3 regions of the Shewanella cyperi genome follow, and region 3 is predicted to be linked to each of the others. Evidence: predicted binding sites of a transcription regulator. Region 3 holds the regulator's gene; each other region holds the start of a gene.
What was found. The regulator MetJ, encoded in region 3, represses methionine synthesis genes. The targets are predictions, from matches to a motif close to TAGACGTCTAGACGTCTA.
Positions count from the first base shown of each region.

Region 1: serA (phosphoglycerate dehydrogenase) is a predicted target of MetJ. The motif match lies at 2,274-2,291, and genes of this name have one in related genera.
Region 2: msrA (peptide-methionine (S)-S-oxide reductase MsrA) is a predicted target of MetJ. The motif match lies at 4,289-4,306, and genes of this name have one in related genera.

Region 1 covers NZ_CP071501.1:765,310-772,024, reverse strand. Annotated here, with positions in the region: gene exeM (extracellular exonuclease ExeM) at 1-313, opposite strand, end outside; gene JYB84_RS03150 (helix-turn-helix transcriptional regulator) at 714-1,373, opposite strand; gene JYB84_RS03145 (DUF2238 domain-containing protein) at 1,626-2,225, opposite strand; gene serA (phosphoglycerate dehydrogenase) at 2,388-3,617, shown strand; gene ygfZ (tRNA-modifying protein YgfZ) at 3,758-4,720, shown strand; gene JYB84_RS03130 (response regulator) at 4,779-5,810, opposite strand; gene JYB84_RS03125 (PAS domain S-box protein) at 5,797-6,715, opposite strand, start outside.
Region 2 covers NZ_CP071501.1:2,095,307-2,102,021, forward strand. Annotated here, with positions in the region: gene JYB84_RS09100 (dihydrolipoyllysine-residue acetyltransferase) at 1-722, opposite strand, end outside; gene JYB84_RS09105 (alpha-ketoacid dehydrogenase subunit beta) at 732-1,709, opposite strand; gene JYB84_RS09110 (thiamine pyrophosphate-dependent dehydrogenase E1 component subunit alpha) at 1,713-2,891, opposite strand; gene astE (succinylglutamate desuccinylase) at 3,046-4,080, opposite strand; gene msrA (peptide-methionine (S)-S-oxide reductase MsrA) at 4,325-4,819, shown strand; gene pgm (phosphoglucomutase (alpha-D-glucose-1,6-bisphosphate-dependent)) at 4,906-6,552, opposite strand; gene seqA (replication initiation negative regulator SeqA) at 6,584-6,715, opposite strand, start outside.
Region 3 covers NZ_CP071501.1:3,539,742-3,546,456, reverse strand. Annotated here, with positions in the region: gene JYB84_RS15745 (conjugal transfer protein TraF) at 1-625, shown strand, start outside; gene JYB84_RS15740 (sulfite exporter TauE/SafE family protein) at 622-1,350, opposite strand; gene metJ (met regulon transcriptional regulator MetJ) at 1,426-1,740, opposite strand; gene metB (cystathionine gamma-synthase) at 1,956-3,122, shown strand; gene JYB84_RS15725 (bifunctional aspartate kinase/homoserine dehydrogenase II) at 3,132-5,525, shown strand; gene metF (methylenetetrahydrofolate reductase) at 5,687-6,580, shown strand; gene JYB84_RS15715 (hypothetical protein) at 6,710-6,715, shown strand, end outside.

The DNA of each region.
Region 1 (6,715 bases), 1.4 Mb from region 3:
CAGTCATGGAGTCGGTGCCGGCCGGCAGGGTAATGGCCGCGCTTGGGTGCAATATGACCTTGATGGCCTTGGGTGCCAGGCTCTTGCCGTCCAGCAACACCATGTCCAGCGGATCTGTGGCGCCGTCTTTGTAGCGCACCAGCTTATAGCCGGTCAGATCCACGGCGGCATCGCCGCTGTTATAGAGTTCGATGGCCTTGTTATTGGAACTGCCTTCGACATATTCGGTGATCATCACATCGGCATTGGCCATCACAGGCAAAGCCGAAGCCACTGCCAGCGCTATGGCTGTCAGCTTGTTAACGTTATCCATATTTTCAACCCCTGTATTTATAATATTGTCGTTATTCTTAATTAACGAGCGGCGGGATTGTCCCAAAGATAATCAACTAAAAGAAGGGGAAAGATCACAGTTCATCAATGGAATTAAAGCGTATAACACACGGATAAATATGATCTTTTTTACAGATAAAAGAACAGTCAAATCAAGACTTAAAGATGAAAACCAATAAAAACATAAATTAAGCAGAAAACAGCCAAGACGCGATATAATCTTAATAGCCGACTTAATATATCCAGCATGGTAAATTAGATTCACACGGGCAAATTCAAACGCCGGTATTTTAATCAACAAATAACGGAATTAAATACGGTATTTAAATAGCATTGTGCACCATAAACTTGTCGATTTCATGGTACACAATGCGATTAAATCAGAGACTGAAATATTGCTGGTGATTCTGGGCCCAGCGCAATAACTCTACCCTGTTACGGGATTCGGTCTTTTTGAAAATCGAGGAAATATGGGCCTTGACCGTGTGCTCGCTGATACACAGGTTATCGGCGATTTCCCTGTTGCGGGCACCGCTGGACACCAACTGGATTATGGTGCGCTCGCGATTGGTAAGGGACTGCAGCGCCGCCAGGCTGTCGTGGGTCTGGGATTCGCGGCTATCGAGCTTTTTAACCAACTGCCGGAACACCTTGCTGATAAGCGGCCGCTCGAACCACAGCTCATCGGCCACCATCTTGCGCAGCCCGGTGAGCATAAGGTCGAGACGCTGATCCGCATACAGCAGACCACGGATCCCCATCAAGAGGGCGGCCTCGGGCTCCAGGGCACTACGGTCCACGTGATACAGGGCCACGGGTACATGCTGAACCAGGCGACTGGCCAGCAAGGGAATGCCCTGGTTATCCAGTGCCGACCCTTTTTGGGCTATCAGATAAAACGCATTGGGATTACCGCTGGGCTCCAGCTCAGCGGCGTGACGTACCACCCGGGTCTTCAAACCTATGGACTCGGCCAGCATGGCCAGATGGCAAGGGGCTGCGACCTGATGAACAAAAATTAGCTCATTGATGTTACTCATCTGCTTTTCTCCCTGAAAAGTCTCTTATGGTTTTGTGGCATTACTCAGGTAATTCTGTGGCCAACATTCCATGTTCTGGCCTTTATAGTTAATTCTGTTACTCGGGCTAGATTGTGCTGCCGGCAAAGCATAACTCCATCAGTCCAAAGTATGATTCTGACGAGCTTGATAAACACCCAAAGGCTAAGCCGTTGAATCACAATCACTAGTTGGATTTTATTTGAACTGTCACAATAGAAGCAATTGATAATATTAGGTAATTTTTTGCAACTGACGGTCATGCATACGGTTAAACAGCAGCAATGCCAGCATGCCACCGAGCAGCGCCATCAGCATGTCGGACTGGGTGTCCCAGACATAACCCTGGGTGCCGAGAAACGCCTCGGCACTGTCCCCGGTGGCTACCGCCACCCACCATTCGATAAGTTCATAGAAGGCCGACAGGGCCAGCACAAAACACAGACACAGGAAATGACACCAGGCCCCGGGTTTCACCGCCTGCTTTCGCAGCATGATTTCCCGCGCCAGTATTACGGGTACAAAGCCCTGGGCCAGGTGCCCCAGCTTGTCGTAATTGTTGCGTTCGCTCCCCATCCACTGGGCCAGGCTGTCAAACAGCGGCACCTCGGCATAGGTATAGTGGGCACCTACAAACAATATGCTGCAGTGCAGCAACACCAACACATAGGCCAGGGGCGTCAGAGGAAAGCGTTTGCGGGTCAGGGCCAGCAGCGGCAGGGCGACGAGTGCAGGTACCGCTTCTAAAAACCAGGTAAAACCATCGTGGGGTTGGTAAAGGGACCAGAGCAAGATTGCCAGGTAGCTGCCCAGCCATATTAAGGGTTTATACAAAGAACGGACCTCTTATACGATATTGTTCTAAAATTGGAATAAACACTTTAGCCGTCCAGCCCTCCACAGCAGGTTAAAAAAATGCTAATTTGTGCTGGCAGTTGGCAGTCAGCATAGCACATAGCATAAGCATAATTCCTAAAACGAAGAGGGTATCAACAGATGGCGAAACACTCGCTGGACAAGGATAAAATCAAGATCCTGTTGTTGGAAGGCGTCCACCAGTCTGCGGTGAATGTATTCGAGCGCGCAGGTTACACCAATATCGAGTATCACAAGGCCTCCCTGGCGGAGGATGAGCTGATCGCTTCGATTAAAGATGCCCACTTTGTCGGGATCCGCTCCCGCACCCACCTGAGCGCCGAAGTGCTGGCCAGGGCCGAGAAACTGGTGGGCATAGGCTGCTTCTGTATCGGTACCAACCAGGTGGACCTCAAGGCCGCCGAACTGGCCGGTGTCCCTGTGTTCAACGCCCCCTTCTCCAACACCCGCAGCGTTGCCGAGCTGGTACTGGGTGAGATCATTATGCTGATGCGCGGCATACCCCAGCGTAACGCCCTGGCCCACCGCGGTGGCTGGCTCAAGAGCGCCAACGGCAGCTTCGAAGTGCGCGGCAAGACCCTGGGTGTGATTGGCTATGGCCACATAGGTACCCAACTGGGGATCCTGGCGGAAACCCTGGGTATGCGGGTGGTGTTCTTCGATATCGAAGACAAGCTGCCGCTGGGTAATGCCCAGCAAATTCACTCCATGGAGCAACTGCTGGCCCAGGCCGACGTGGTCAGCCTGCACGTACCCGAGACCCCACAGACCAAGAACATGATCGGCCCCGAAGAGCTGGCCACCATGCGCAAGGGCAGCATTTTGATCAACGCTTCCCGCGGCACTGTGGTCGACATTGATGCCCTGACCGCCGCCCTCAAGGAAGAGCATCTGGCCGGTGCCGCCATCGACGTGTTCCCGGTGGAGCCCAAGTCCAACACCGACGAATTCATCAGCCCCCTGCGCGGCCTCGACAATGTGATCCTCACCCCGCACGTGGGTGGCAGCACAGAAGAAGCCCAGGAAAACATAGGCATCGAAGTGGCCGGCAAGCTGGCCAAGTACTCGGACAACGGCAGTACAGTGTCTGCGGTGAACTTCCCCGAGGTTTCCCTGCCGCTGCACAAGGGCACCTCGCGTCTGCTGCACATACATAAAAACCGCCCCGGTATTCTGATCAAGATTAACCAGGCCTTCTCCGAGAAGAGCATCAACATCTCGGCCCAGTACCTGCAAACCACCGCCGAGATAGGTTACGTGGTAATGGAAGTGGACACTCACCAGGCCGAAGAGGCCCTGGAACAAATGAAGGCCATCGAAGGCACAATCCGTACCCGCCTGTTGTACTGATAAGCTGGGCATGGTTAAAAGGGGCGCCAATGGTGCCCCTTTTGTTTTTGCCGCCGCTCTTTGCTTCTGCCCCTTTAATGTCAGACGCTTAATCCGCTACAATCCGGGCATACTTGCCGTTATTTCCAAAGGAATCCGCAATGACCTTCACAGTATCCCAACCCCAATGGTCACTGGACAGCCAGGGCCCAGCCCTGGGGCTGTGCCTGCTTAACCACCTGGGGCTTATCCGCATCAGCGGCGAGCAGGGCCGCAGCTTTATTCACGGTCAGGTGACCGCCGACATCAGCTCTCTGGCCAGCGACGCCTGGTGCTGGGGTGCCCATTGCGATCCCAAGGGTCGCATGCTGGCCAGTTTCCGCGCCTTTTCTCTGGGCGATGCCCTGGCGCTGATGATGCCCCGCAGCGCCCTGGAAATAGACCTGCCGCAACTGAAGAAATACGCCGTGTTCAGCAAGGCCGAACTGGTGGATGCCAGTGGCGACTGGACCCTGCTCGGGGTGATGGGCAGCGAGGCCAAGGCCTTTGTCGAAGCCAAATTCGGCCCCTGTGACTCGGCCTTGACCGCCCTGGAGCAAGGCGCCGTCATCCGGGACAAGGCGCGCTACATCCTGGTATTGCCCAAGGCCGATGCCGAGGCCCTGGTGGCCGGCAGCGGTCAGCCTCTCTATGACGCCAGTGCCTGGCAGGCGCTGGAGATCCGCGACGGTTACCCCAACCTGGCGGCCAACCATGCCAACGAGTACATACCGCAGATGTGCAACCTGCAGGCGCTGGATGGCATCAGCTTTACCAAGGGCTGCTATATGGGCCAGGAAACCGTGGCCCGCACCCATTACCGCGGTGGCAACAAGCGCGCCCTGTACGTGCTGTCGGGCACGGCAGCCACCAAGGTGCGCCTGGAGAGCACACTGGAAATCGCCGTTGAAGGGGGCCATCGCAAGGCGGGTAACATCATAGAAGTGGTACAGCGCGACAACCAGGTGCTGCTGACGGCCGTGCTGGCCAACGACACCCCGGCCGATGCCCTGCTGCGCCTGGCGGACGACCTCGGTGCCGAGCTGCGTCCCCTGCCCCTGCCCTACAGCCTTGAGCAGGCCTAACGCGGCAAACTCGAAAAAACAAGGCGCCCACGGGCGCCTTGTTTATTTCAGCTAAGGATTACTCAGGCCCGCCATCCGTCTCCATATACTTGTCCCGTACGGCTATCACCTTATCGAGGATCAGCTTGAACTGGGCCACCAACTCGGGATCGAAGTGTTTGCCCGCCTCGCGCTCCAGCAGTGCCATGGTGTCCTCTATGCTCCAGGCCTGCTTATAGGGGCGGATGGAGGTCAGGGCATCAAACACATCGGCAATGGCCACTATGCGCCCTTCGATGGGGATGTCCGTGCCCTTGAGACCCTTGGGATAACCGCTGCCATCCCACTTTTCGTGATGGGTCAGGGCGATACGGCGTGACATTTCCAGCAAGGGATCGTCATGTTCACCTATGATCTCGGCACCGATTTCGGCGTGTTGCTGCATCACCTGCCACTCGTCGGCTTCCAACTTGGCGGGCTTCTTCAGCACCGCATCCGGGGTGCCTATCTTGCCTATGTCGTGCATCGGTGCGGCGTTGTACAAGAGCTCGCAATACTTGGGCGGCAAGCCCAGCTGCTCAGCCAACAGGCGGGCGTAGTGGCTCATGCGCACCACGTGCAGGCCGGTTTCATTGTCCTTGTATTCGGCAGCCCGCCCCAGACGGCGGATGATCTCAAAGCGGGTCTGCTCCAGCTCGCGGGTGCGCTCGGCCACCTGTTGCTCCAGCAGCCGCTTTTGATCGTACAGCGCCAGATGGTTGCGCACCCGGGCCTTGACTATGGGGGCACTGACCGGCTTGGTGATATAGTCCACGGCCCCGAGGGCAAACCCCTGGGTTTCATCCTCCACCTCCGACAGGGCGGTGACAAAGATCACCGGGATATGGCTGGTGAGCGGCTCCTGCTTCAGACGCCGACAGACTTCGTAACCGTTCATGCCCGGCATCATCACATCCAGCAGGATCAGATCCGGCAGCGCTTTCTGCGCCAATGCCAGGGCCCGGGGGCCGTCAATGGCCACCTTGACCTTGTACTCATCCCCCAATATTCCCACCAGAATGTCGATATTTTCCGGGGTGTCGTCCACCACCAGAATGCTAGCCTGCTCCATGCACTTCTCCTGCCTCCGGGGCTGTTGCCATCTTTGCCAGCAGATCCTGAATAAGTTCTGCGGCCTCATCGAATTGATAATTGGCGGTCATCCTGACCACGGGTTTAAGTTGTTGTTCAAGGGCCTTATCGACCCGTCCGGCTATGGCTTCCACCTGGGGCAGAGCCGTGGCATCGGCCTCTTCCAGGGCCGTCAGCAAGGTCGTCAGCGCCTGCTGCAGTTCGGCACCGGTCAATAAGGCCGCTGTTGCTTGTGGCTGCTCTGCGACCACAGTTTCCCCCTGCCACAGGCCTATGGCGGCGCAGATATCCGCCACCAGGGGTTCGAGTGTCGCCAGCACAGCCTGCCAGTCGCCGTTGGCCGCCAGCTGCGCCTCCAGCTCCCGTGCCTGCTCCGCCAGGGCCGCCGAGCTCAGATTGCCCGCCAGACCTTTCAGAGTATGGGCCAAGCGCACCGCCTCCTCCTGCTTTTCTGCCGCCATGGCGGTGCGGATCCGCGCGCCCACATCGGCCTGGGACTCAATAAAGCGCTCGAAGATGCGCCGGTACAGGCGCTCCGAGTGCTGCACCAGCTGCAAGCCTCTGTCTATGTCGAGTTCAGCATGCTCGGGCCAGCTGGTGAGAGTGGGCGTATCCATCTCCATCACCCCGGGGACAGGTTCGCTGCCATCCCCCAGATAGCGCAGCAGGGTGCGGTACAAGAGCCCCACCTCTATGGGCTTGGGTATGTGATCGTTCATGCCGGCCCGCAGGCACATCTCCCTGTCACCGGCCATGGCATTGGCGGTCATGGCTATCACAGGCAAGTTGTCGAGGCCTGGCAGCTTGCGCAGCGCCGCCGTGGCCTGGTATCCGTCCATCACCGGCATCTGGCAGTCCATCAGCACCAGATCAAAATGCTGCTGC
Region 2 (6,715 bases), 1.4 Mb from region 3:
CTGCCGGGCACCTTGGACAGATCCACATCCAGGCTGCGGGCAAGACGGCGCACCGCGGGGCTCGCCAGGGCTTTACCTTGGGCAACGGGCGTTACCGCTGCGTTGCAGGCGGCAGCCTGAGATGCGACTTGTGTACCGGCATGCGAAGCAACAACAGCGCCGGCGGCACCTTCCACTTCGATGGCGTACAGGGGCGCATGCACCTTGGCCAGTTGGCCCTTGCGATAATGCAGTTTGACTATCTTGCCGGGTTTGATGGCAGGGATTTGCACCAGGGCCTTGTCGGTCATCACGTCGGCGATGGGTTGGTCTTCCACCACCATATCGCCTTCGGCAACCAGCCACTCCACCAGTTCACACTCAACAATGCCTTCACCTATGTCCGGCAGCAGGAATTCTTCCACCGCGGCGCCGCTAGCCGCAACCGCAGGAGCGGCAGTAGGAGTTTGCACGGCTGCGGCTGGAGCTGAGGCTTCGGCTTCACCGCCGATATCCACGGCGTACAGCGGCGCATGCACCTTGGCAATATCGCCCTTGGCGTAATAGAGCTTGCTGATCACACCGGCAAAGGGGGCCGGGATCTGCACCAGGGCCTTGTCGGTCATCACGTCACAAACCGGCTGGTCTTCGGCCACAGTGTCACCTTCGGCAACCAGCCACTCCACCAGTTCGCACTCAACCACACCCTCACCGATATCCGGCAATATAAAATCTTTAATCATACCGGACTCCTAGAATGCGACGCAGGCCTTGATGGCTTCAAAGGTCTTGAGCGCATCGGGCATATATTCTTTTTCGTGGATCAGCGGATACGGGGTATCCAGACCACACACACGGGCAATGGGTGATTCCAGGTACAGGAAGCATTCTTCCTGTATGGTGGCGGCGATTTCGCCGGCAAAACCACCGGTCAGCGGCGCTTCGTGGTTAATCAGCAAACGGCCGGTTTTCTTCACCGACTCGGCAACCGTGTCCACATCCCAGGGTGACAGGGTGCGCAGGTCGATAACCTCGCAGGAAATGCCTTCGGCAGCGGCCATTTCGGCGGCCTTCTCCAGGATTTCCATCTGGGCGCCCCAGCCAAGCAGGGTGATGTCTTTGCCCTGCTGGAGTACTTCGGCCTTGCCCAGTTCGATTTCGTAATCCCCTTCCGGCACTTCGCCAACGGAAGCGCGGTAGAGACGCTTGGGTTCAAAGAACACCACAGGGTTGGGGTCACGGATGGACGCCAGCAGCAAGCCCTTGGCCTGATAGGCGTTACGGGGCACTACAACCTTGAGACCCGGGGTACCGGTGAAGTAGGCTTCAGGTGATTGCGAGTGGTAATGACCACCGGCAATACCGCCACCGTAAGGGGTACGGAAGGTCAAACCGCCGACGTTGAATTCGTTACCTGAGCGGTAACGGAACTTGGCGCTCTCGTTCACTATCTGGTCGAACGCCGGGAAGATGTAGTCTGCGAACTGGATCTCGGCTACCACAGTCATGCCATTGGAGGCCAGACCGTTGGCAAAACCGGCGATACCCTGCTCGGTCAGCGGCGTGTTGAAGCAACGCGCGCGGCCGAAGGTATCCTGCAGACCGGATGTGGCACGGAATACACCACCGAAGTGGCCCACGTCCTCACCGAACACCGTCATGGTGGAGTCTTTTTCCATCGCAATGCGCAGGGCACTGTTGATGGCATGCAACATATTCATTTCAGCCACGGCTTACAGCCTCCCTGAGGTTTTTGGATAGGATTGAGGGTACTTTTTGACATGCTCTTTCAGCGCATCCAGCTGCTTTTGCAGCAGCGGTGTCGGCTTGTCGTACACATCCTCAATGATTTCCTCAAGCAGTGGCGCAGGCACCTTTTCGGCAACCTTCACCGCCGCCAGCACCTCTTCACGGTACTTCTCGTACAGGGCAACATCTTCGGCTTCGGTCATCCAGCCCTTGTTGATCAGCCACAGCTTGAAGCGCTTGACCGGATCGTGTTCACGCCACTTGGCTTCTTCTTCCTTGGAACGGTATCCGGATGGATCGTCGGAGGAAGAGTGAGCGCCCAGACGGTAGGTCATGGCTTCAATCAACACAGGGGCATTGTTTTCCACCGCGTAGGCCCGGGCCTGTTGGGTGGCAGCCAGCACCGCCAGCATATCGTTGCCGTCAACACGTATGGTGTGCATGCCATAACCCACACCGCGGCTGGCAATACCGTTACCGGCAAATTGCTCTTCGGTTGGGGTGGAAATGGCGTAGCCGTTGTTGCGGCAGAAGAAGATCACCGGCGATTTCAACACGGCGGCCATGTTGAGACCGGCATGGAAGTCCCCTTCCGAGGCGGCGCCTTCACCGAAGTAGCATACGGCGACATTGCGCTGGCCCTTCAGTTTCAGGCTGTAGCCCACACCCGTGGCCTGGGGAATTTGCGTGCCCAGGGGGGAAGAAATGGTTTGATAGTTCAGCGCGGCGCAGCCGTAGTGGATGGGCATCTGCCGACCCTTGCCGAGATCTTTCTCGTTGCTGAACATCTGGTTCATGAACTGTTCTGTGCTGAAACCGCGATAGCGCAGCGCAGCATGCTCACGGTATTGGGCCAGGATGATGTCGTTATCATCCAGTGCGGCGACGCTGCCAACGATGGCGGCTTCTTCACCGGTACAGGTCATGTAGAAACTGATCCGTCCCTGACGCTGGGCACCGAGCATGCGCTCGTCCAGAACCCGGGTAAAGACACAGGCATCGTGGATACGATTGGCCAGAGCCTCATCGATTTGAGGCAGCACGGCCTGTTCAAAGGTGGTACCGTCGGCTTGGAGAATTTTCAACACAGGGATAGCAAGCGACTCCCTGTCCAGAAAGGCGACGCGATGCACCGTTTCGCTATTCGTTGTTGCGTTGCTCATAATTTGCTCTTGTTATTGGTGGCCGGCGCAGCACGCCCTGCCAGTTGCTAAAACGCGGACTGAACATTACGTTAACGTAAACTACCTATCAACCATTGGCACCCGTCCGGCGCCAACTTAGGACCGGATCGGATGTATAAATTGGTTTACAAGCTTAGCGTACGTCCGGCGCCTGTGCCGCTGTCAGCATGATCACAGTGCGCTGCCCCACGGGGACCTTGGCGTTGGGAAACACCACGGCCTCGCTGTCGAGCTCCACCCTGATGTCCTTGCCCCCTTCCCTTGCAAGCACAAAGCCCTTGGGGAAAGAGGTAAAGTTCTCGACATCGGAGGCAAAGGTAAATTCAAAGTCTTCGGCCTGCTTATTGATCACCCGGCACACCTGATACAGGTTGACCTTGTCAGGGCCATAGCTTTCCAGCTCCAGGTCCCGGCCGCAAATCAGTCGGCTCAGCATCTCGCGGGTGGCAATAAAGCGGGTCATGTCGTTCTGGCCCATGGGATAGACCTTGCCCAGCTCTATGGTGAAGGCATCGGCGCCATAATTCTCGGAAGAGAAATAGCTGAAGGTGGTGGTCGGCTCATGATGGAACAGAACTGTATCCACCCCGGCGGCCTTGAGGAACATGATCTGTTCGGCGCTGTACGCGCGGCCCGGACGGTAGGGATAGATGGCAAATTTTTCGTGCTTGGAACCCCGGATAGCGGTATGCAGATCGTAATGAATGCGCTGCGCCCCTTCACGGGCACGGAAGAAACGATCCACATAGGTTTCCAGCTTACGGGCGCGGATCCGCTCCGGATTCACCAGCCCGGGGCCGCGGGAATGCTCGCCGCTGAACAGGCGGTTCATGTTCTCATCCACTATGCGGGTGCCGTTGTTGATGGCGGCCGGATTGCCGATGAGAAACAGGGTGCGCTCACCTACCCGGATTTTGTCTTCCAGCAGATCGCGGATAAGACCGTTGCACAGTTCTATGGGGGCGGTTTCGTTGCCGTGAACGCCGCAGGACAGCACCACATCTTTGTTGGCGACTTGCTGCAATGGCTGAAACAGGATCACGCCCGTGTCCCAGACATCGACCCGGGTATGTTCGCCTATGTCGAAGCCAAAGGGTTCGGGAAAGCTTTGGGGATTGGCCAGGGTCAGGGCCAGGAAATCTTTGGTTTTAAGCAAAGTGTCGAGCACAGCGAATTCTCCTTGTTCATCCGTAACGGCGGTGGGCACAAACGGGACTAATACTAACATAAGTGGCTGAGGTGTCAGCTATCCCTTTCGCTGCCTTACCGGTTGAGGACAAGGTCTTACTTCTGCCCTACTGCTGTACGCATGTTTCTACGCTTGCTTTTCCTTTTGCATTGCTCTTGCATTTGTCTTGGCATTTGCTCACAATATTTAGCCATCCAGACATCCATTATTTTGCGAGAGATTCATGTCAGCACAAGATACCTCCCTGGCCACCTTCGGCGCCGGCTGCTTTTGGGGCGTGGAATATTTCTTCCGCCAGGTCCCCGGCGTGCTTAATGCCACCTGCGGTTACATGGGCGGCAACAACCAGGCCACCACCTATGAAGAGGTTAAAAAAGGCAAAACCGGCCATGCGGAAGTGGTGCAGGTGGAATTCGATCCCACTCGGGTCAGTTATGAAGAGCTGCTGCAGGTGTTCTGGAAAAACCACAATCCCACCAGTCTCAATCAACAGGGTGGCGACATAGGCACCCAATACCGCAGCACCATTTTCTTTCACGACAAGCAGCAAAAGGCCGAAGCCGAAGAATCCAAACTGGCGCTGGCCCGCTCCGGCAAATGGGGCATTCGCCACATAGTGACCGAGATAGTGCCGCTGCAGCAGTTCCACCGTGCCGAGGAATACCATCAGGACTATATCCAGAAGAACAATCTGCCGAGCTGCCACCTGGAATACTGATTGGCTTTTCGATCATAAGTACAAAAAGCCGAAAGCAAGGTAAAAGAAAACGCGCCCAAGGGCGCGTTTTTTTATGTCTTAATGGTTCAGCCCTTGAGGGCGGCGCCAATCAAGGCCTGGGCCTCGGCTATCAGCTCTGCCAGATGGACTTCGCTGACAAAACTCTCGGCATAGAGCTTAAACAATGGCTCCGTGCCAGAGGGGCGCGCCGCAATCCAGCCATTGGCCGTGACAATCTTGATGCCGCCGATGGCGGCACCGTTGCCCGGTGCATGGGTCAGCACCTCGAGTATGGCATCGCCGCCCAGGGTGCTGGCATTGAGGCTGTCGCCATTGAGTCCGGCAAACTTGGCCTTCATCTTGGCATTGAGCGGACTGTCGATACGGCGATAGAAGCTGCGACCATGTTTTGCCGCCAGCGCCTCATAACGCTCGGCGGGCGTCTGGCCGGTGACAGCCAAAATTTCCGCCGCCAGCAGCGCCAGAATAAAGCCGTCCTTGTCGGTACACCAGGTACCGCCATCACGGCGCAGGAAGGCGGCGCCGGCGCTTTCTTCACCGCCAAAGGCCACGGTGCCGTTCGCCAGCCCATCCACAAACCACTTGAAGCCCACCGGCACTTCCATTAAAGGCCGGCCATGGGCGGCGCAGACCTTGTCGATGAGGGCGCTGGACACCAAAGTCTTGCCGATGGCGAGGTTTTCGGCCCAGCCGGGTCTGTGACCCAGAAGGTAATCTATGGCCACCGCCAGGAAGTGATTGGGATCCATCAGGCCACTGCCGGGGCAGACTATGCCGTGACGGTCGTAGTCCGGGTCGTTGCCGACACAGATATCAAACTTGTCCTTGTGGGCCAGCAGACCCGCCATGGCATGGGGCGAGGAGCAGTCCATGCGGATCTTGCCGTCCTTGTCCAGGGTCATAAAGCCGAAGGTCGGGTCGACCCTGTTGTTGACGACCGTAATGTCCAAACCATAGCGCTTGGCTATTCTGTCCCAGTAATAGATGCCAGAGCCGCCCAGGGGGTCAACGCCGATGCGTACTTTGGCCCTGGCTATGGCCTCCATGTCTATGACCTGGGCCAGATCGTCTACGTAAGGGCCGATAAGATCCTTGTGTTTGAGCAGCGGCATGGCGCGGGCCACGCTGTAATTAACCCGTCTGACGCCATCGAGATTGTGTGCCAGGTAGTGGTTGGCACGGGTCTCAATCCAGGAGGTGATCTCCCCTTCGGCGGGGCCACCGTGCGGCGGATTGTACTTGATGCCTCCGTCCTGGGGCGGATTGTGGGACGGGGTGATGATCAAGCCATCAGACAATTCGTTGCTGTTGGCGTTGCGGTTAGCGCAAAGAATGGCGTGTGACACCACGGGCGTAGGGGTAAAGCTGTCATTTTCCTGGGCAATGACACACACCTGGTTGGCCACAAGCACCTCGATGGCACTGACATAAGCGGCCTGTGACAGTGCGTGGGTATCCATGCCGAGATAAAGGGGACCTTGAATACCCGCCTGCTTGCGGTAGTCCACCACGGCCTGGGTGATGGCCAGGATATGTCGCTCGTTAAAGCTGTTCAAAAAAGCACAGCCCCTGTGGCCCGAGGTGCCAAAACTCACCCGCTCCGCCGGATTGCCGGCATCCGGCACCAGGCGGAAATAGTGGCTCATGAGTTTGGGGATATTGACCAGATCCTGTTGCTGTGCCAGGGTACCGGCGCGCTCGTGTATTGCCAAAACCATTACTCCTTGTGTTGCGCTTGCGGACTTAACCCAGCGCCCGCTCGCCGATACTGGCAGCACGCACGGGATCGCAGCCAAAGCACTCCAGCACTTCCTGCAATATCATGCGCTTCTTACCTGTGTTGTTATTGGTGGTCACCCAAAAACCACTGCTGCC
Region 3 (6,715 bases):
CGGCGCCATCTCCGATATCGGGGTGGCGGTCAGTATGCCGCTGTCGATTGTCAATATGCCGGTGACAGTGGGGGTTACCCCAAAAATCCAACGCCTCGACAGCTTCAACTATGGCGTCAGTGCCAACAATTTCGATGAAGGGGATTTCGATGGCAGTGACTACAGCAACGATGAAACCGGTTTTAACCTGGATGTGGGGATCGCCATTGAGCCCATGCATGGCATGGTCATAGGTCTTGCCGGCCGCAACCTGATAAAGCGGGAGCTGGACACAGTTGAGTCAGAAGGTATTCAGGCCACCTACAGAGTGGGGCCAACAGTGACCGTCGGCGTGGCCTATCAGTGGGATGGTTTTACCGTCACCACTGATTTGGATCTGCTTGAAAATGAAAAGTTTGTCGGCCTGGAGGGCACCCAGTATTGGCGTGTGGGCGGTGAATACCAGGCCATGGACTGGTTGGCGCTGCGGCTGGGCTACCGCCATGATCTGAATGATGTGACCGCCAACCTTTATTCCCTCGGCACCGGCTTTGTCATAGGCAAGAGTTTTAAGCTGGATCTCAGCGGTATGTTCGGCAATGACAATGCCTATGGCGCGGCACTGCAAACCTCCTATCACTTTTAGCCAAGCAGGCTGGCCAGCGACTTAAAGGTCAGCAGCAGGGCGCTTAAGGAACATAAAACCAGGGTCATGATCCTGGTTTTATTTTTATCTACCCTGTGGATCATTTTCCCGGCCAGCAGGTAGGCCAAAATGACACCGGGCAGCAGTTGCAGCGACCACCACAAGTGTTCAGTGCTCAGCAAGCCCGCCAAGGCCAGAATCACCAAAGCAATCAGGGAGCTGAAGATAAAAAAGGCCGACAGTGCCGCCCGGAATTTACCGGGATCCTTGCCTGCCAGCAACAACGCCATCGGCGGGCCGCCAATGGCGGCTATGGTGCCGAATACCCCGGACAGGGTACCGGCCGCGAACAGGGTCAGGCGGTTCACCGGCAGTTCGAAGCGTTTAAGGCTGAGCAATACGGCGATGGCCACAATAGCGGCTATGGCCAGCCCCAGTACATCCTGTGGAGCCAGGAGTAACAGGGTGGCACCCAGCAGGCCGCCGGGAACCCGTCCCAGCAAGGCATATTGCAGACCCTTGAACTCCAGTTGACCGCGCTCCCGCACCAAGGTCAGCAGGGCAATGGAGAAGCCCATGACTATCACAGGGGCCGGCACCAGTCGCGGCTCCAGCAGATACAACAGCGGACTGGCTACTACAGCCAGACCAAAGCCAATCAGACTTTGGATCAGGGCGCCACTGAAGATGATCAGCAGGGCCAACAACCAGGTAACAGGATCCATCAAAGTACTCCGGGGCCAAAAACAGACAAGGATCGCCGAGCGATCCTTGTCTGTTTATCTTCCATTGACAGGAGTTTACTCCATGTCTTCCCATTCGATTCCCATCTCATCCATCAGGCGCTTGGCTTCGGCGGGGATGCTGTCGGGTTTGTCTTTTGACAGGTCGTCATCATTGGGCAGCGGTTGGCCCGTGTAGGCGTGCAAAAAGGCCTCACACAGCAATTCACTGTTGGTTGCATGACGCAGGTTGCCGACCTGGCGACGGGTGCGCTCATCGGTCAATACTTTCAACACTTTCAAAGGAATGGAAACGGTAATCTTTTTAACCTGCTCATTCTTCTTTCCGTGCTCAGCATAGGGGCTGATGTATTCGCCATTCCATTCAGTCATTGACTCACCTGTGATATCCGAAATTCGGTGCCGATTTTAAACCCTTACAAACTACAGTCAAATAATTGCTGCTAAAACGCCCCATCTGTGGGCTCTTGCCAGCAAGTATAGACGTCTAAAAGTCTGGATGCCTATTGACCTCGGTACATTTGCTGAGTTAATTTAGACGTCCAGACATCCATTGTGATGCGCAAGCGTATTTTGAGGATCCGAGTATGACAGAGCGTCGAGCCGCAACCATAGCAGTACGTCAGGGCATTGAGAGTGACAGCCAGCATGGTGCCGTGGTACCGCCCATCTACCTGTCGACCAATTACAGTTTTGACGGTCACACCCAGCCACGGGCATTCGACTACAGCCGTTCCGGTAATCCCACCCGCTCGCAACTTGGCGAGGCCCTGGCCCAGTTGGAACACGGTTGCAGCGGTATCATTACCTGCACCGGTATGGCTGCCATCACCCTGGTGACCAGTCTGCTCGGACCCGATGATTTATTGGTGGTGCCGCACGATTGTTACGGCGGCAGCTATCGCCTGTTCACCAACCTGGCGAAGAAAGGCCAGTTCCGCCTGCTGGTGGTCGATCAATCTGATACGGCGGCGCTGGATGCGGCCCTGGCTCAAGGACCGGCCATGGTATGGCTGGAGACTCCCTCCAATCCCCTGCTGCGGGTGGTGGACATAGCCGCCATTGCCTATGCCGCCCACAAGGTAGGCGCCAAGGTGGTGGTGGACAACACCTTCCTGTCGCCCATATTGCAGCAACCCCTGTTGCTGGGGGCCGACATAGTGGTGCACTCCACCACCAAGTACATCAATGGCCACAGCGATGTGGTCGGTGGCGCCGTGGTGTGCCGTGATGTCGAGCTGGGGGAACGCCTGCACTGGTGGTCCAATACCCTGGGACTCACAGGCGGCGCCTTTGACAGCTACCTGACCCTGCGCGGGGTGCGCACCCTGGCGGTGCGGGTGCGGCAGCACCAGGCAAACGCCGAGCGTATAGTGGCCCGTTTGGCTGCCAGCGAGCTGGTGCGCAAGGTGTATTACCCCGGGCTCAAGGATCACCCTGGGCACGAGATTGCCGCCCGGCAACAACAGGGCTTTGGCGCTATGCTGAGTTTTGAGCTTGAAGGTGGCCAGGAAGAGCTGGTGGCCTTTCTCGGGGCGCTGCAGTTTTTCAGCATCGCCGAAAGTCTCGGTGGGGTAGAGAGCCTGGTGGCAGTGCCCGCCACCATGACCCACAGGGCCATGGACAGCGATGCCCGCGCCGAGGCCGGGATCAGTGACACTCTGCTGCGTCTGTCGGTGGGGATTGAAGATGTGGAAGATTTGCTGGCCGACATAGAGGCCGGACTCGCCGCCGTTGCGGCCTGCAAGCAATAGGAGCCTGATGTGGCACGATGTCATTTACATAAATTCGGTGGCTCCAGCCTGGCGGATGCGGACTGTTATCGCCGGGTGGCCCATATACTGCTGACCCAGGGGCGTAGCGACGATCTGGTGGTGGTGTCGGCCGCCGGCAAGAGCACCAATTTTCTCTATCGTCTGCTGGAGCTGAGCGACAAAGGTGCCCTGTGGCAGGAAGAGTTGCAGCAGCTGATGGCTTATCAGCAACAACTGATTGAGCAGTTGCTCAGTGCCGAACAGGCCCGCCACCTGCGTGAGCGCCTGGCCACGGACAAGGCCCAGTTGCAGACCCTGCTGGCCCTTGGTGAACGCAACGACTATCAGGTGAATCAGGTGGTCAGTTTCGGTGAGCGCTGGTCGGCTCGTTTGATGGCTGCACTGCTGCGTGAATCCGGCGTGGCGGCAAGCCACGTGGATGCCTGCAGCATACTGGTGGCCGATGAAGGCGCTGTGCCGCAGATCCGCACCGCCGAGTCCCGTGCCAAGGTGCAGGCGCTGCTGGCCGAACATCCGGACGAGCGGTTGGTGATCACCGGCTTTATCTGCGCCAACAGCCGCGGCGATACCCTGCTGCTGGGCCGCAACGGATCGGATTTCAGCGCGACCTTGATTGCCAGCCTGGCCGATATCGACCGGGTCACTATCTGGACCGATGTGGAAGGGGTGTTTAACGCCGATCCCAACAAGATCAATGACGCCAAGTTGCTGGCCAGCATGTCACTGGCCGAGGCCGACCGCCTGGCGCGTCTGGGTTCGCCCGTGCTCCATTCCCGTACCCTGCAACCCCTGTTTGACACCCGGGTCAGCATGGCGGTGCGCTCCAGCTATGCGCCACACACCGCCTTTACCCTGGTGGCGCCCTCAAGCTCCCGCGCCAGCGCCCCCGTGGTGACCAACCTTAACGAGGTGGCCTGTTTCAGCCTGACCCTGGGCGGTGACTGCGACACCCTGCTGAGCCAGCTGGCAGAAGCCGGTGTGGCTCCGCTGGCCTGGTGGCCCGCAGCCAATGGCCGATTGGAACTGGCCTATATGCCCGAGCTGCAACGCCAGGCCCTGAACCAGCTCAATGCCCTGGCGCCGGAGCTGGAGATCAGTGACATCAGCGTCGCCACGGATCTCGGACTGGTGGCCCTGGTCAGCGCCGATGCCCACTTATATCGCCGCGGCTTTGCCCGTTTGCTCAGTCGTGAGGCCAGGCCCCTGTATCAGGACGGTCTCAGCCTGGTGACCCTGGTGCCCAAGAATCAGGTGACCCTGTTGACCCAGAAGGTGCACAGACGCTGCGCCGGGCCGCGCAAACGCATCGGCGTGGTGCTGCTTGGGGTTGGCAACATAGGCGAAGCCTGGCTGGATCTGTTTCGCCGCGCCGCCACTTCTTTGGGGCGGGAATTGGAGGCCAGTATTGAGCTGCTGGGTTTGGTCAGTTCCGGCAAGGCGTTGCTTGATAGTCAGGGCATAGATGCCGGCAACTGGCGCGATCGTTTCGCGGTAGAAGCGCACGACTGGGACTATCCAAGCCTGTTCCAACAGCTGGAGGCCCTGGAGTGCGACGAGCTGGTGGCCCTGGATATCAGCGCCAGCGCCACGCTGACACTGCAATACCCCGAGCTGTTTGCCCGTGGCATTCATCTGGTCAGCGCCAACAAGCTGGCCGGCTCAGGCCCGCTGCCTTTCTACCGCGAGCTGAAACAACAGCTCGGCAACCGCAGGTTGTATTGGCGCTATAACGCCAGCTGTGGTGCGGGATTGCCGGTGCAGCATGCGCTCAACGATCTGCACAACAGTGGCGACACAGTGGAGGCGGTCGGCGGTGTGTTCTCCGGCACCCTGTGCTGGTTGTTCGAACATTATGACGGCAGCCGACCCTTCTCCGAATTGGTACTGGAGGCCAAGACGCTCGGGATCACCGAGCCCGATCCCAGGGACGATCTCTCCGGCCGCGATATGCAGCGCAAGCTGTTGATCCTGGCCCGCGAGATAGGCCTGGAGCTGGAGCTGGACGATATAGAGGTGGAATCGCCGGTGCCAGAGGCGCTGGCCGCCCTGCCGCTGTCCGACTTCCTCGGGCGGATCAGCGAGCTGGATGCCCCCATGTTGGCGGCCCTCAACGCTGCCCGGGACAATGGCAAGGTGCTGCGCTATGTGGCGGCGCTGGATAGGGCCGGCGGGCGCGTGAGTGCCAAGGTGGGGCTGAGCTGGGTTGAGCCGGAGCATCCCTGGGCCAACCTGACACCGGGTGACAATGTGTTTGTGATCCGCAGCGCCTTCTATCAGGGCAATCCGCTGATCATCCGTGGCCCAGGCGCCGGCCGTGAGGTAACAGCGGCCGCGGTGCAGTCCGATCTGGCGCAGATCTGCCACGAGCTGTTACAGGAATAAGCTTGGCTGTGGGTGATAAGGGACGCATTGGCGTCCCTTTTGTTTTTAGGATGGGCAAATTGGCGTTTTTTACGCTTGACTTGAATTGAGATTGCTCTAGTATGTGGACGTATAGACGTCCAAACGCCCGAACGTCCATTTTAGCAGTCGAGGAATATTTAATGGCTTTTCATCACGCACAACATTCTCACTCCCTGAATCAGAGTCTGGCTGAGCTCAATGGCGGGATTAATGTGTCATTCGAATTCTTTCCTCCTGCCACCCCCGAAATGGAAAAGCTGCTGTGGAGCTCCATTCGCCGTTTGGAACCGCTCAAGCCCAAGTTTGTTTCCGTGACCTATGGCGCCAATTCCGGGGTCCGTGACCGCACCCATGGTGTGATTGAGCGCATCCAGCGTGAGACGGACCTGGTGGCGGCACCACACCTGACCCTGGTGGATGCCAGCGATGAGGAGCTGCTGGGGCTGGCCAAGACCTATTGGAACAGCGGTATCCGTAACATAGTGGCGCTGCGGGGCGATCTGCCCGCCGGCAGCCCCAGGCCAACCCGCTTTGCCGCGGATCTGGTGCGTTTGCTGCGCAGTGTCGCCGACTTCGATATTTCCGTGGCCGCCTATCCCGAGGTGCATCCCGAGGCCGCCAATGCCCAGGCGGACCTGATCAACCTCAAGCGCAAAATCGATGCCGGTGCCAGCCGGGCCATCACCCAATTCTTTTTCGATGTGGAGTCTTACCTGAGATTCCGCGACCGCTGCGTCGCCGCCGGCATAGATGTGGAAATAGTGCCCGGAATACTGCCGGTGACCAACTTCGTGCAGCTCAAACGCTTCGCCGCCATGACCAATGTGTCGATCCCCGCCTGGTTGCACAAGCAGTTCGAGGGGCTGGAGGATGACGCCGGTACCCGCCAGCTGGTGGGGGCCAACGTGGCCATCGACATGGTCAAGGTGCTGTCACGGGAAGGGGTTAAGGACTTCCACTTTTACACCCTTAACCGTGCCGAACTCACCTACGCCATCTGCCATACCCTGGGGGTCAGGCCCCAGAGCGAGTAACAGCGGTAAGGCTCCGATACTGGGGCCTTTTGTTTTTGGCGACCATGGGCTAGGCTGTGTAACGGCCCCCGACAGTCAGGTTTGATTCCGACCGTGGGGGGAATGCCGGATCAAAAAGGAAGCCAAGCCATGGAT